Linked DNA regions of Nisaea sediminum. The protein of the gene in region 2 interacts with the protein of the main gene of each other region in a pairwise test. Links are inferred from orthologs where the notes say so. Each region holds a gene or a part of one and is shown on either strand. Other genes may lie near its edges. The genes, in order: IG122_RS01680 and IG122_RS00330.

Region 1 (7,554 bases), 300 kb from region 2 along the record:
GGAAGGTCTTCAGCGCCGCCATTCGGATCGCCCGCTGGGCGACGCGCGCGAAGAAGAACTCGCGAAGCTGGGCGAAAGCCTGCTGCCCCAGCCGCGTCAGGCCGTAGGCGACGATGATCCAGATCAGGACAGTGAAGTCGAACTTGTCGCCGCCGGAAATCAGGTCGACGGCGTCCTTGTAGAGGATCGGGACATAGACCGACGCGCCCTTGGCCAGTGCCAGACAGAGCAATGCGATCACCACGCGCGCGCGCATCTCGAACTGCCCTTTCGGCCAGAGATATGGCAAGAGCGTCTTCACCGTCTGGATATCGGCCGTCGCGGGAGCGTCGGATTCGGTGAGGTTCGCGGTCGGGCGGCGGGGCATGAATTTTCCTAACTGGCGGATTGGAACGGCATACCGCTTGGTTATATGTTCGATAAATATCGAACTAATCAACCTTTGTGCAAGTCCAGTGGCTCCGGCAAGCTCGGTATCGGTGGCGCAGGTTCGACATGCCGTCGACGGCATGGGCTGACCGGCTGAACCGCTTCCGATGCCGGCGGCGTAGATGTCGTGTCAGGATTTAGGCGGCACGAGCCCCAAATAGACCCCATTCAGACGACAAAAAGGCACCGCTCCTCCGCGGCATCCCGCCAGGCGGTCGGGACATGCCATATCCGGGGGGGATATGAAACAGCTCATGATAATGCTGGCGCTGGTCTGCAGCCTGATGCAGGCGGCGAGCGCTCACGCCGAGGTCGGTACCGTCAGCCTGGTCAAGGTCTGGGGATACAAACAGCAACCAAGCGCAACGAAATGGGAAGCGCTCTATCGCCGCGACCCAGTTGAAATGAACCAGCGGCTGCGTACACCGGACGGCGGTGCGCTCCATGTCCGTTTTATTGACGATACCGAATTGCGCCTCGGATCCGCGGCGGAAGTCACGGTCGACCGCTTTGTCTTTGACCCGGTTTCCGGCGCTGGCAATCTGCAGGCGGAAGTAAGTCGGGGGCTGATGCGCTTCATCACCGGACGCATGAAGAAAGACGGAGTCCGGATCGGGACCCCGACAGCGATTATCGGTATCCGCGGCACGGACTTCACGATCGAAGTCGCCGAGGATGGTACGACGACGGTCGCGGTCCACGAAGGCGAGGTCGTGATCATGCCGAGGATCGGCGGCGGAAGCGAATCCGTGCCGGCAGGACAGAACGCCCGGGTCGCCTCGAACACATCGGTGGTGGAAATGGGCGTAAAGCCCCCTGCTCCGGATATCGGTCTTGAAAAAGGGGCTGGGCTGGACGGCCCCGCCGGCGGTGGCGGCGGAGGTGGAGACGGAAACGATAGCGGCGGTGACGGGAGCGGCGGCGGGTGCTAACCGGGCAACCTAACCGCTGTTGCGCAAACCGGCCGAAATGCCGTTGATCGTGAGCTGGACGCCCCGGAGGACTTTCGGATTGTCCGGCTCGCGGCGGTAATGACGCAGCAGGTTGACCTGCAGGTGGTTGAGCGGATCGAGATAGGGAAAACGGTTCGAGATCGAGCGCGAAAGCAGCGGGTTGTTCTCCAGGAGAGAACTGGCCCCGGTGATTTCGAACAGTGCCTCCACCGAGGCTTGCCGCTCATCCCTGATCCTGTGGAAGATCGTCTCGCGCAGCTCCTTGTCCTCGACCAGCTCGGCGTAGCGCGAGGCGATCGCCATGTTCGTCTTGGCCAGCACCATCGCCATGTTCGAGAGCTGTCCCTCGAAGAACGGCCAGTCACGATACATCGCGCGCAACTGCTCAAGACCGGTCGTCGGATTATCTGCAAGCCACGCTTTCACGGCACTGCCGAACCCGTACCAACCCGGCAGCATGAGTCGACACTGGGACCAGCTGAAAACCCACGGAATGGCACGCAGGTCGGAGATCTTCCCGAGCTTCTTCCGCGACGCCGGACGCGAGCCGATATTCAGCGTCGCGATCTCGTTGATGACGGTCGAGCCCCAGAAATACTCGTCGAACCTCGGCGTCTCGTAGACCAGCGCGCGGTAGGCTTTGAACGCTTCCGCCGAGAGCGCTTCCATGGTCTCGAGATAGGCTGGCGGAATGTCGTCGCGCTCGGGCCGCAACAGCGAGGCCTCGAGGCAGGCGGCGGCGAGGATTTCGAGGTTGCGACGGCCGAGATCCGGGTTGGTGTATTTGCTCGAGATGATCTCGCCCTGCTCGGTCAGCCGGATCTGTCCGTCCACAGCGCCGGCCGGCTGGGCGAGGATCGCCTCGAAGCTCGGGCCGCCGCCGCGACCGACTGTCCCGCCCCGGCCATGGAACAGACGTAGCCGGACGCCGTGTTTCCGGAACAGCTCGATCAGCGCGATCTCCGCCTTGTAGAGCTCCCAGCCGGATGTGAGATACCCACCGTCCTTGTTGCTGTCGGAATAGCCGAGCATCACCTCTTGTGTGCCGCCGAGACTGTCGACCAGCGCCCGGTAGGCCGGGATCGCAAGCAGCCGGTCCATGATTCCGACGCAGTTGCGCAGGTCCTCGATGGTCTCGAACAGAGGCACGACATTCACCCGGCTCCCGCCGTCGGACGTGACCAGCCCGACCTCCTTAAGAAGGATCGCGAGCTCGAGCAGGTCGGAGACGCTCTGGGTGTTCGAGATGATCGAGGTCGCGATGGCCCTCTGCCCATAGCGCCGGTGCGCCGCGGCGGCGGTGCGGAAGATCGCGAGTTCCTTCTCGGTCTCCTCGGCATAAGCCTCGAACGGCCGCACCAAAGGACGCGAATTGGCGAGTTCCGCTGAAAGCAGCTCGATCCGGGCCTCCTCGTCGAGCGTGGCATAATCCTCCGCGGCGCCAACGGCACACAGCAGATCGGCCATCGTCTTCGCATGCACCTCGGAGTTCTGCCGCATGTCGAGGCTCGCGAGATGGAAGCCGAAACAATCGACCGCGCGGCGCAGCCGGCGGAGGCGGCCTTCGGTCAGCAGGCGGGAGCCGTTCTCGACCAGAGAGTCGTGGATGACTTCCAGATCCGCGAGAAGTTCCTCCGGAAGGGCGTAACCGTTCCTTTCGTCCGAGGTCCTGCCATGCACCGGCATCGGCTCCCGCGGCAGAGGCTTCAATACCGCTCCCAAAGTCGCATCGAGCCGCGCACGCATGCCCGAGAGTGCGCGCCTGTAAGGCTCGACCGCAGTGTGCTGCGAGGTATCCGCAGCCGCATCCGCAAGCTCGGTCAGCTTCGCAGAGGCCGAGACGATGCGGAGCGAGAGCGAGAGCTCGTCCTCCAGCTTCTCCAGCTCCGAGAGATAGAAGCGCAGCACCCTCTCGCTCTGCATCTGAAGGGTGCGCTCCATGACCTCCGCGGTCACGAAAGGATTGCCATCCCGGTCGCCACCAATCCAACTGCCGATCCGGAGAAAAGAGGCAAGATCGATCTTCGCGCCCTCTCCGGCCATCGCGGCGATCCTGTCCTCAAGTCGGCAATAAAGCCGCGGAAGCTCCCGGAAAAAGGTGTAGTCATAATAAGTCAGCCCGTTCTCGACCTCGTCTTCAACCGTCAGGCGGGTCTGGCGCAGCAGATTGGTCTGCCAGAGAGTGAGGATGGCGCGGAGCAGCTTGTCGTCGATATCCGCCGCCTCTTCCGGGGTCCACAGTCCCCGTTCCCGCTTGGAGATCAGGTCCGCAACCGCCATCTCGCGACGCATCGTGCTCTTGCGCCGGACCTCGGTCGGATGTGCCGTCAGGACCGGGCTAACAAGCGCTTCCGCGAAAAAACGTTCCAGGTCGGTCGCTGAAAATCCTGCCTCCTCAGCCGCGCCAAGTGCCGCTTCGATGCTTCCGCGTTTCGCGGCCGAGCCCTGAATGTCATGCGCCCGGGTGCGACGAATATGGTGCTGGTCCTCGGCAATGTTGGCGAGGTGCGAGAAATAGCTGAAGGCACGGATCACCTGCACCGACTGGTCTGGACTGAGACGTGCGAGCAGTTCTTCCAACTCAAGCTTGGCCTGCAGCTCGTCATCGCGGTGAAAGCGGATGGATATCTGCCGGATCTTCTCGATGACATCGAAGATCCCCTGACCTTCCTGTTCCCGCACGGTGTCGCCGAGCAGACGCCCGAGCAACCGGATATCCTCGCGCAGGGGAGCATCCTTCGAGTCTTCGGCGACTTGATCGCCGGCGGAGTCCAGGTGGCTTTCGTCCGGCATCTTTCCCTCGCTTCCTCGAACGGGCGCCTTTTTCGGCCGGCGCGGGGCCAGACTGCATCGACTGCTGTTCGCAGGTGCAGCATTCCCACAACAGGGAAGGACGATCTGACACGTCGGTCAAGAACGAACGCGATCAGCTGGCCCATGGAGGGCGGCCAACGCTACTCTTGTAGGCCGGGAAATCGGCGGATCAGGAGGCGACGTTGAAGCTCTCGCCGCAGCCGCAGCGGCTGGTTTCGTTCGGGTTCTTGAAGACGAAGCCCGAATAATACTTGTCCTGCTGGAAATCCATCTCGGAGCCGAGGATGAACATGACCGAGGCCGGGTCGACGAAGATCGTCACGCCCTTGTCCTCGACCACATCCTCGAATTTCTTCCGCTCCTTGGCGTATTCGACGAAGTAGCTGAGACCGGAGCAGCCCTTCGCCTTCACGCCGACGCGCAGCCCGAGAACGCCGTCCTCGGGATTGGCAGCCATCAGGTCCTTGACCCTGCCGGCGGCGGCGTCTGTCAATGTTATCGGGGCTTTACCGGGTTGAAACATGATGTCTCTGTCCTCTGATGAGCCTGCCCTTTTAATATAATGATGAGGCAGATCAGTTTCTAGAACATGTTGAGGGCGAGGCGCGCTTCGTCGCTCATCCGTTCCGGGTTCCACGGCGGATCCCAGGTCAGTTCCACCTGCACGCGCCCGACGCCCTCCACGGAGGCGGCCTTCTCGGCGACGTCGATCGGAAGCTGTCCCGCCACCGGGCAGGCCGGTGCCGTCAGGGACATTACGATCCGGACGTCTCCGTTCTCCGCGATGGCGATCTCGTAGATCAGGCCGAGCTCATAGATGTCGACCGGGATTTCCGGGTCGTAGACCTCTTTGAGGGCGAGCGCGATGGCGTCTTCCTTGGCGACCTCGACGCCGTCGGCGAGAGGTTCGCCGCGTTCGGCGACGATGCCTTCTTCCGGCGGCGGAAGGTCGAGGAAGTCGTGCATACCAGGGCCTCCGTGCATCATGCGAAGATCTCCCTCACCTTTTCGAGGCTGTCGGCGAGCGCGTCGATATCCTTGCGCGTGTTGTACATGCCGAGGCTGGCGCGGGCCATCGCCGGCACGTCGAAACGGTCCATCAGCGGCTGGGCGCAATGGTGCCCGGCACGAACCGCGACACCGGCCTGATCGATGATCGTCGAGATGTCGTGCGGGTGCGCGCAATCCATGACGAAAGACAGGACGCTCGCCTTGCCGGGTGCGGTGCCGATCAGCCTGAGGCCCTCGACGGAGGCGAGACGCTGGGTCGCATATTTCAGCACGTCTGTCTCATGGGCGCCGATCGCGGCCATGCCGATCTTCTCGACATAATCGACGGCGGCTCCGAGACCGACCGCCTGGACGATCGGCGGGGTCCCCGCCTCGAATTTGTGCGGCAGGTCGGCCCAGGTCGATTTCTCGAAGGTCACGGTGTTGATCATGTCGCCGCCGCCCTGCACCGGCGGCATCTTCTCCAGCAGCTCTTCCTTGCCGTAGAGAATGCCGATCCCGGTCGGGCCGTAGAGCTTGTGGCCGGAGAAGGCGTAGAAGTCGCAGTCGAGGTCCTGAACGTCGACCGGCATGTGGGTGACGCCTTGGGCGCCGTCGACCACGAGCACCGCGCCGGCCCTGTGCGCCAGCGCCGCGATCTCCTTCACCGGCAGCACCGTGCCGAGCACGTTCGAGACATGCGGGACCGAGATGATCTTCGTCTTCTCGGTGATCAGCGCCTCGAGATCGGCGATGTGGAAGGCGCCCTCGTCGTCGACGTCGACGACCTTCAGCACCAGGCCCTTCTCATCGCGGACCATCTGCCACGGCACGATATTGGAATGGTGCTCCATCGTCGTGATGATGATCTCGTCGCCCTTCTCCAGAAAGGCGCGGGCATAGGAATGCGCCACGAGATTGAGCGCGTCCGTCGTGCCGCGGGTGTAGATCACCTCGTGGCTGTGCCGGGCATTGATGAAACGCTGAACCTTCTCGCGCGCACCCTCGTAGCGCGCGGTCGCCAACTCGCTCAGGTAATGCAGGCCGCGATGCACGTTAGCATACTCGGCCTCGTACATCCGCGTCACCGCCTCGATCACCTGGCGCGGCTTCTGCGCCGATGCGGCGGAATCCAGGAAGACCAGCGGCTTGCCGCGGACTTCAGTCGAAAGGATCGGGAAGTCCCGGCGGATCGCCTCGACGTCGTAGGCCAACTCATTCATCACGCGGCTTCCTCCCGTGCGATCCGCGCGGCCAGCCAATCGGAGATCTTCTCGCCGAAGGCCCGCGCGACCCTGTCGACCCGGATCTCGTCCAGCGCGTCCCGAAGGTAGGCCTCGATCAGCATGTTGCGCGCATCATGCTCGCTGATGCCGCGGGCCTTCAGATAGAAGAGCTGTTCGGCATCGAGTTCACCGACGGTCGCGCCGTGGCTGCATTTCACGTCGTCGGCGTAGATCTCGAGCTCCGGCTTGCTGTCGATCTCCGCCTTGCGGGAGAGCAGCAGAGCACGGTTCATCTGGTAGCCGTCGGTCTTCTGCGCCGGACGCTGTACCAGGATCTTGCCCTGGAAGACGCCGCGGCCGTTCTCGTCCAGCACGCCCTTGTAGATCTCGCGCGACTCGCTGTTCGGCTTCGCATGCTCGATGAAGGTGGTGTTGTCGAGATGCTGGTTCGCGGCCGCCATGTAGACACCGTTCACCGCGTAGAGGATCTCCGAGCCGTCGAGCTTGCTGCGGATCTCGTTGCGCGCCAGTTTCGCCCCGCAGGAGAGTGCGAAATTGTCGTAGACCGTCTTCTCGCCGCAAAGCACGTGGGTCATGGCGACGTGATAGGCGTCGCGGGACTCGTTCTGCAGCTTGTAGTGATGGAAGACCGCCTCGTCCTCGACCGTCACATGGGTGACCGAATTGGAGAAGTAGCCGCCCTCGCCGACATGGCTCTCGACCAGCGTGGCCTTGGCGTTCGGGCCGACCCAGATGACGTTGCGCGGGGCGAAGGCCGTGTTTCCGGTCCCGATCGAGATGATGTGGATCGGTTTTGCAATGTCGGCATCCCTCGCGATCTCGATCAGCACGCCGCCGGTGATGCCGGCCGTGCTGAGCGCCGCAAGCGGGAGCCCGTCGATCATGCTCTCGTCCTGAAGGGTGCTTATGGTCACGCCGTCCTTGAATTGCAGCGCGTCTGCGAGCGGCGTGATCAGAAGGCCTGCCGGCAGTTTGTCGAGCCCGGACCGGCTTTCGTCCAGACGGCCGTTCACCAGGACGATCTCGATACCCTCGATCCCTGCGATGCTGTCCCGCGGGATCTCCACCGCCTCGGCCTTCTTGGCCGGTGCAGTGAACTCAAGGCCGCCGAGGCTGCGCAG
Region 2 (7,617 bases):
CGGCGGCCTTGCGCGCTGCCGCCGGCGGCTGATAAAGCGGAGCGGTGACGCGCCCGATCAGGCTTCAGGACAGGCAGGACGACATGCTGCAAGCGACCTACGACCGGCTGATGCGGGCCGCCGCCCACCGGCACGCCAATTACTGGCTGGCGCTGATTTCCTTCATCGAAAGCTCGGTCTTCCCGATCCCGCCGGACACCATGCTGATCCCGATGGTGCTGGCGGACCGAAGGAACGCCTGGCGCGCCGCCGGAATCTGTACCGCCGCTTCTGTGATCGGCGGATTGGCCGGCTACGCCATCGGCGCGCTGCTCTACGAAACCGTCGGCCTGCCGCTGCTGGAGTTCTACGGCTATGCGGAAAAGTTCGCCGCCTTCACCGCGCAGTACAACGAATGGGGCGCCTGGATCGTCTTTGGCGCGGGGATCACGCCGTTCCCTTACAAGGTGATCACAATCGCCAGCGGAGTCACCCATCTCGATCTCGCGATCTTTGTCATCGCCTCCGTCCTGGCGCGCGGCATCCGCTTCTATCTCGTCGCGGCGCTCTGCTGGCGCTTCGGGCCGGCGGTGCAGAAGACGATCGAGAAGAACCTGGGTCTCTGGACCACCGCGGCCTTCCTGCTGCTGATCGGCGGTTTCGCACTGGTGAAGTTTCTCGGATAGGCGGGATCAGGCCGCTTCGGCGCGTTCTTCCGTGCCGGTGATCCAGCCGCCGCCAAGCACTCGCGTCGAGTCGCCCGGCGCGTAGAACACCGCTGCCTGGCCGCGCGCGATCCCGTGCTGCGGGGTATCGAGCACCACCCGCCCCGATCCGTCCGGATTGCTGTAGAGCGTGGCTCCCGCCGGCCTGGAGGCCGAACGCAGCTTGACCTCGATGGACACGCCCTCGTCACCGGGCAATGCGTCGCCGAGCCAGTTCAGCTCGCCGACGAAGACCGTGTCCCGTCCCAGCGCAGCGCGCGGGCCGACGATGACTTTCCGTGCCGAGGGGTCGAGCCGCACGACATAGAGCGCCTCGGTATCCGCATTGCCGTCCTCGTCCCGGCGCCCGCCGATGCCGAGGCCTTTGCGCTGGCCGACCGTGTAATGAATGATCCCGTCATGCCGTCCGAGCACGGTGCCGTCGACATGCACGATCTCGCCCGGCTCCGCCGCGCCGGGACGCAGCTTCTCGACCAGTTCGGCATAGCGGCCGTTCGGCACGAAGCAGATGTCCTGGCTGTCCGGCTTGTCGGCGATGGCGAGACCGAAGCGCCGCGCATGCTCGCGGGTCTCCTCCTTCTCCATCCCGCCGAGTGGGAAACGGAGAAAATCGAGCTGCGCGCGCGTGGTAGCGAAGAGGAAGTAGCTCTGATCCTTCTGCGGATCGATCGCCCGGTGCAGTTCCGCGCCTTCCGGCCCCTCTTCCCGGCGCACGTAATGGCCGGTGCAGAGCACGTCCGCCTGCAGATCCTTCGCGGTCGCCAGAAGATCGCGGAACTTGACCGTCTGATTGCAGCGCACGCAGGGGATCGGCGTCTCGCCGCGCAGATAGCTGTCGGCGAAGTCGTCGATCACTTCCTGCCGGAACCGGCTCTCGTAATCGAGCACGTAATGCGGAAAGCCGAGCTTGTCAGCCACGTTGCGGGCATCGTGGATGTCGAGCCCGGCGCAGCAGGCGCCCTTCTTGGCGAGCGCCGCACCATGGTCGTAGAGCTGCAGGGTAATGCCGACCACGTCATAGCCCTGCTCGGCCATCAGCGCCGCGGTCACGGAACTGTCGACACCGCCGGACATGGCGACGACGACCCGTGTGTCCTTCGGGGCCTTGGCAATACCGAGCGAGTTGAGCTTCGTGGCGGTCATGATGGGCGCAATATAGGAAAAGCCACGCCGGAGACAAGAAATCTCGATGCATGGCTCCCCGTCACATATCTAGGGACCACCATACATTCGCTGCCGCGGCCAGGTGATCTCCTTCTCCTCGACCTTCAGGGCAATAACATCCAGAAGGACCGGACCGGCAGGCAGATCGTCCAGCACGTCGAACGTCATCCGGTCGTGCTCGGTCGCATTCCAGTCATCGTCAAAACTGACCTGCACTATCTTCAGGGTCAGGAACCCGTTTCGCTCATAGTAATCGAGGAAGAAGGTCGGGGAGAACGAATAGAATCCGTGATTGATATAGCTCCCGGGCACCAGATGGAAGATTCCGCCGCCGACCTTGAGAGCGCTGGAGGAATTCTTCATGCATTGCGCCACGTTGAAGCAATGCTCTGTCGTCCCGGGATCGATCACCAGATCAAATTGACCGACAAGTGACTCCGGAAGCGGCTCGTTGAGGTCGACCACCATATCGGTCGTGGGGAACTGCTGGATATCGATCGCCAGAAAATCTGATCCAAACTCTGCGAACAGATCCTTGGCATCGGGGACATATCCCTGCAGATGATGTTGCTTGTGGGCCCGCGCGATATGCTCCGCGTTTTCCCGGAGCGATACCCGGGACGTCGCTTCCTCGCCGATCAGGGCAACCAGTTGCGGACGGCTGATCAGAAGGTCCGGATATCCGAGGCTAAGCGTTCTGAAAGTTCCGCCTTGAGACCGCTTTTTCAGATTCTCGATAAGCCACGCGATCTGGCCGATTTCCCATACATTCAAGCCCACGGATCGACAGCCCCCTCCGAATCAGTCTTGTCAGGGAAAACAAGCGTAGCACAGGCGACGCAGGCCGGAGAATACATACCCACAATCGCGAACCGTCAACCCGTCCGATTCATGGCGCCCGTTCCAATATGGGGCGGCTTTCTTCATCCGCTCAGATGCGGTTGATGTTGGACAGGAAGGCCTGAACCTTTTCGAACAGCATCCGGGCGCGCTCGTCCAACTTCTCCGAAGCCGCAGCCATCCGGTCCGCGACCTGAAGCGTTTCGGACGACGATTTTCCGAGGCTCGCTGCGACATTGTTGACCTCGTGGGCACTGTCCGTCGCTTGCCGCGTGTTCATCGCGACCTGTCTCGTGTGATCGTGCTGCTCGCTCATCGTGTCGGAGACTTCGCGGCTGTTCTGCTCCATCCGGTCGATGGTGTCGCTGAGTTCCCGGATGATGCCGACGATATTCCGCGTGTTGTCCTGATTTTCGAGAATGTGGTTCTCGATCTCGCCGGTCGCACTGGAGGTTTGATTTGCCAGGTTCTTGACCTCGTTCGCGACCACCGCGAAGCCTTTGCCCGCCTCGCCGGCGCGTGCCGCCTCGATGGTCGCATTCAGCGCCAGGAGGTTCGTCTGCTCCGCGATATCGCGGATCAGACCGACCACCTCGCCGATCTTCTGGGAATTGTGCTCGAGAGTCGCGATGGCCTCGTCGGCGCTACGCGCCTTCTCGACCGCCTGGGCGGCGATCCGGCTTGAGGTCTGCACGCTCTCGACGACCCGCTGGATCGAACGGGAGAGTTCATCCGCCGCCTGACTGACCATTTCGACGCTCTGGGTCGCCGTACCGGCGGAGGCCTCGAGCTGCCCGGACTGGCTCTGATTGGTTCCCGCCACTTGGTCGAGACTCTTCGCCGTCTCTTTCAGGTCGGCGACAGAAGACGTCAGATCGTCCATGAAGGCCTTGATCACCGCCTCGAACTCGTCGGTCAGTCTGGATACCTGCTGATATTTCTCGAGCTCCGCTTGCTGCAGGCGCTCCTTTTCGGCGCGGGCTTCGCTCTCGCGGATGATGTTCTGCTTGAAGACGAGCATGGCACGCGCCAGCTCGCCGATTTCATCCTTCCGGTCAGTATGTTCGACCTCGACATCTGTACCGCCGCCCGCCAGCACCGACGTCGTCGAGGTCAGGGAGGTCAGGGGATTTGTTATCCGGAAGAAATAGACCCAGACCGTTACCGCGACACCGAAGACCATCAGCGGCGGCACCCCCCAGAAGGCGAGCGCAATGACCTCTCGGAGGTCGGAAATCTGCTGTCCGAGGAGAGCCGATGCTTCCGAATCGGTTTTCAGGCTCGCCCATGTGTCCTGGAGAGACCCGATTTCGGCATGCAAAGCAACCACTGCCGCGACGAGAACCACTCCGAATGCCACCAAGCCGCAGATCACCAGCCAGGCGATATGCTTGATCCGGATTTCCACCATAAAACCCGCCTTAAGCTATTGATCTAAATTATATTTTTGAGCATACAGCCTACTCTTTACGGTAGAGCGACGCCATTACATTCAGAAAGCGCGTGTATTTTCCATACAACGAAAATGGTTAACCCGCTACCGCATCAAGCCCCATTTGCCAGAAATCGCGTTCGAGAACGGTGGCGGCCTCAAAGGTCTTCGCCAGTTCGGCAAAGCGGGCCTCACCGCCTCGCCGCGCGGCGAGATCCTCGATATGCGCCGCCGCGCCGCGGGCGAGGTCGAGATACTCCTCATCCGAATACATCTCGATCCAGGCAAGATAGGGATTGCCTTCCCGCCTCGTCAACGGGTCGTTGGCAAGCCGCTGCCCGATCACGCCGTAGCCGACGACGCAGGGCGCAAGCGCCGCATGCAGATCGAGCACGTCGCCCGCCATGCCGCGCTCCAGCACGTAGCGGGTATAGGCCATGCACGCGGGATCTTCGGGAAGCGCCGCCATCTCCACCTCGGAGAGCCCCCAGCCGGCGCAGTATTTGACGTGCAACTCCATCTCGACGTCGAGAATGCCGCTGATCACGGCGGAGGCCGCGCGCATGTCCTCGAGCCGCTCGGACTTGTAGACGGCGAGCCCATAAGCGCGGGCGAAATGGATCAGAAAGAGATAGTCTTGGCCGAGATAGTGCCGGAAGGCCGCTTCCGGCAGCGTGCCGTCCGCCATGCCGGCGACGAAGCGGTGTCCGGTATAGGCCGACCAGGCCTCGGGGGCGGAACGGATCAGGCGATCGAGATAACTTCCCTCCTGAATGAGCGCAGCGCTCATGCCGAGCCGTCCGGCGGCAGGGTGACGACGAGCCCGTCGAGTTCCTCGGTAATGCGGATCTGGCAGCCGAGACGGGAGGTGTCGGAGAGATTGAAAGCGAGATCGAGCATGTCTTCCTCGTCGTCGCTCGGCGCCGGCAGCTTGTCGAACCACTCCGCTGCGACATGAACGTGACAGGTGGCGCAGGCGAGGCATCCCTCGCAGGCCCCTTCGATATCCACATCGTTCTCGCGTGCGATCTGCAGCAGCGTGTATCCGAGCGGGGCATCGACTTCCTGCCGGGTGCCGTCGCGGCCGATGAATGTCATGCGGGGCAAGTTTCTCTCCGTTGCTTTCTCGATCTCAGACGGATCGTTCTGTGTCGGCTGACGCGCGGTTGTACAAATCGCACCATGCGTCGACAAGCCTGTCGACATCTTCGTCAATGCTTTCCCAGCCAAGGGAAACGCGGATTGCCGTTTCGGCATCGGCGGAACCCGGGTCCATGGCGTCGAGCACGTGACTGCGGCGGACCTTTCCGGAAGAGCAGGCGGAGCCCGAACTGACCGCGATGCCGGCAAGATCGAGCGCAATCACCTGGGTTTCGCCGCGCACGCCCGAGAGCGAGACGCAGCTCGTGTTCGGCAACCGCGGCGCCGCGGCGGAAAAGATCCGCGCGCCCGGACCCGCGGCCCGGACCGCGGCCTCGAACCGGTCACGCAGGGCGGCGACGCGATCCCAATCGGCAAGCGTTTCACGGGCGGCTCCGGCTGCCGCGCCGAACCCGACGATTCCGATCTTGTTCTCGGTTCCCGAGCGGCGCCCCTTTTCCTGTCCGCCGCCGGTCTGCACCGCCGCAAGATCCAGTCCTTCGCGGACGTAGAGCGCTCCCACTCCCGCGGGCCCGCCAATCTTGTGCGCGGAAAGCGACAGCAGATCGAGGCCGGCGGCGGTGACGTCGAGCGGAAGCTTCCCGGCCGCCTGCACGGCGTCGCTGTGCAGCAGCGCGCCGAACGTGCGCGTGAGGGCGGCGATCTCCTCTATCGGCTGCAGGGCTCCGGTTTCGTTATTGGCCCACTGCACCGAGACGAGTGTCTCACCTCCATCCGCCTCGAGCGCGGAGCGGAGGGCATCGAGATCAAGGATGCCGTTCGCGTCGACGGGAAGCCGGACCGCGTCCGGCACCGCCGCGAGGACCGCTTCATGCTCGACGGCGCTGGTCACGACCCGTCGGCGGCCCGCGCCTTTGAGTGCCAGCGCAGAGGCCTCTGTTCCGCCGCTCGTAAAGACGATGGTTTGCGGCGCAGCGCCGATCAGAGCGGCGACCTGCGCGCGAGCCTTCTCGATCGCGGCCCGCGCGGTCCGCCCCGGCCCATGCACCGAAGACGGATTGCCGACCGAGCGCATCGCTCCCGACATTGCCTCGACGGCAACGTCCCGAAGCGGCGCGGTCGCATTGTAATCGGCATAGACTGTCGCGGGCATGGAGATCCGGATCCCGGTGAAACGCACAGCCGAGATAGGCAGACGAGGCAATCCCGTCAAGAATCTCCGGAGTTAATTGGGTATTCGCCCCGACACAATATCGTCGACCGTGACCTGATCGAGATATCCGAGGACCTGACGCCCGACCTCCTCCCAAAGCGGTTTCGTCGGATCGTCGGCGCATCCCCTCGTCGCGAACATTCCGTCGTCGTCGCTGTTTCCCCGCACCGGCTGCTCGATCGCAGTCATCACCTCGGAGATCTTGATCTGGTCCGGTTCTATTGCAAGCAGATAGCCGCCCCCCGGCCCTCTGACACTGCGCACGAACCGCGCCTTGCGGAGCTGTGCAAACATCTGTTCGAGATAGGAGACTGAAATTTTCTGTCGCGATGCGATCTCGGCCAACGAGACCGGACGGCCATCGTCGTGTCGCGCAAGATCACATACCGCCATAACGGCATATCGCCCCTTAGTACTGAATTTCACCTTATATGACCCCCGTGCCGAACACGTTACCCATCGCCATGCCCCCAACAACGGCGATCTCTTCAGCAGAACGGGGTCCCATCCGTTCAGTACCCTTGGACGGTCGAACAAAGAACCGTCCGTAGCGTTGCGCCATGCTTCCGTTTCAAAGCAGCAATGCTACACTTGAATTCGGCAGCCTGACTGAGCTAAAGCCAGACTCCGACTGTCAGAATGAGATTACAGCCATCGCGCAATGAAAGTAAACCGGGATAGCGGCGGTTAATTTCCGGGTCGCGGAAAGAAGACTATTGCGACTCTTAGCCCCTTCCCGGAACTGGAAAACCGGCCTGCCGGTGTTGAGGAACGGATCGAATGCCTGAAGTAATCATGAATGGTCCCGAGGGACGTCTCGAAGGACGTTACGTCCACAGCAAGAAAGAGAACGCGCCCATCGCCCTGCTGCTGCATCCGCATCCGCAGCATGGCGGAACCATGAACAACAAGGTCGTCTATTCCCTGTTCCAGAACTTCGTGAATCGCGGTTTCTCGACCCTGCGCTTCAACTTCCGGGGCGTCGGACGAAGCCAGGGCGTGTTCGACCGCGGCGAGGGCGAGCTCAGCGATGCCGCGTCCGCGCTGGACTGGCTGCAGACCTACAATCCGAACGCGCCCTATTGCTGGATCGGTGGCTTCTCCTTCGGCGCCTGGATCGGCATGCAGTTGCTGATGCGCCGGCCGGAGATCACCGGCTTTAT

The links.
Region 1: the proteins of IG122_RS00330 (region 2) and IG122_RS01680 interact in binary tests that used the Escherichia coli proteins (3 or more experiments, as listed by UniProt). The link is inferred for Nisaea sediminum from one-to-one orthologs.

What each region holds. Positions count from the first base shown.
Region 1 is NZ_JACZCQ010000001.1:361,029-368,582, reverse strand. What follows is about bases 3,043-5,917. They hold IG122_RS01680 (HesB/IscA family protein), read right to left. Parts: upstream 4,720-5,917; coding sequence 4,366-4,719; downstream 3,043-4,365. Other genes in these bases: IG122_RS01670 (cysteine desulfurase), read right to left, coding at 5,180-5,917; IG122_RS01675 (DUF59 domain-containing protein), read right to left, coding at 4,779-5,162; ppc (phosphoenolpyruvate carboxylase), read right to left, coding at 3,043-4,175. Outside these bases: IG122_RS01695 (ABCB family ABC transporter ATP-binding protein/permease), read right to left, coding at 1-367; IG122_RS01690 (FecR family protein), read left to right, coding at 672-1,361; more of ppc, read right to left, coding at 1,371-3,042; more of IG122_RS01670, read right to left, coding at 5,918-6,409; Fe-S cluster assembly protein SufD, read right to left, coding at 6,409-7,554. UniProt on the Escherichia coli protein: Is able to transfer iron-sulfur clusters to apo-ferredoxin. Multiple cycles of [2Fe2S] cluster formation and transfer are observed, suggesting that IscA acts catalytically.
Region 2 is NZ_JACZCQ010000001.1:66,392-74,008, reverse strand. Bases 3,588-6,525 are described here. They hold IG122_RS00330 (ferredoxin family 2Fe-2S iron-sulfur cluster binding protein), read right to left. Parts: upstream 5,248-6,525; coding sequence 4,927-5,247; downstream 3,588-4,926. Other genes in these bases: IG122_RS00320 (RrF2 family transcriptional regulator), read right to left, coding at 6,467-6,525; IG122_RS00325 (cysteine desulfurase family protein), read right to left, coding at 5,273-6,394; tenA (thiaminase II), read right to left, coding at 4,238-4,930; IG122_RS00340 (methyl-accepting chemotaxis protein), read right to left, coding at 3,588-4,119. In the rest of the region: IG122_RS00355 (YqaA family protein), read left to right, coding at 45-665; tRNA 2-thiouridine(34) synthase MnmA, read right to left, coding at 672-1,847; IG122_RS00345 (methyltransferase domain-containing protein), read right to left, coding at 1,917-2,648; more of IG122_RS00340, read right to left, coding at 2,800-3,587; more of IG122_RS00320, read right to left, coding at 6,526-6,880; IG122_RS00315 (alpha/beta hydrolase), read left to right, coding at 7,235-7,617. UniProt on the Escherichia coli protein: Ferredoxin are iron-sulfur proteins that transfer electrons in a wide variety of metabolic reactions. Although the function of this ferredoxin is unknown it is probable that it has a role as a cellular electron transfer protein.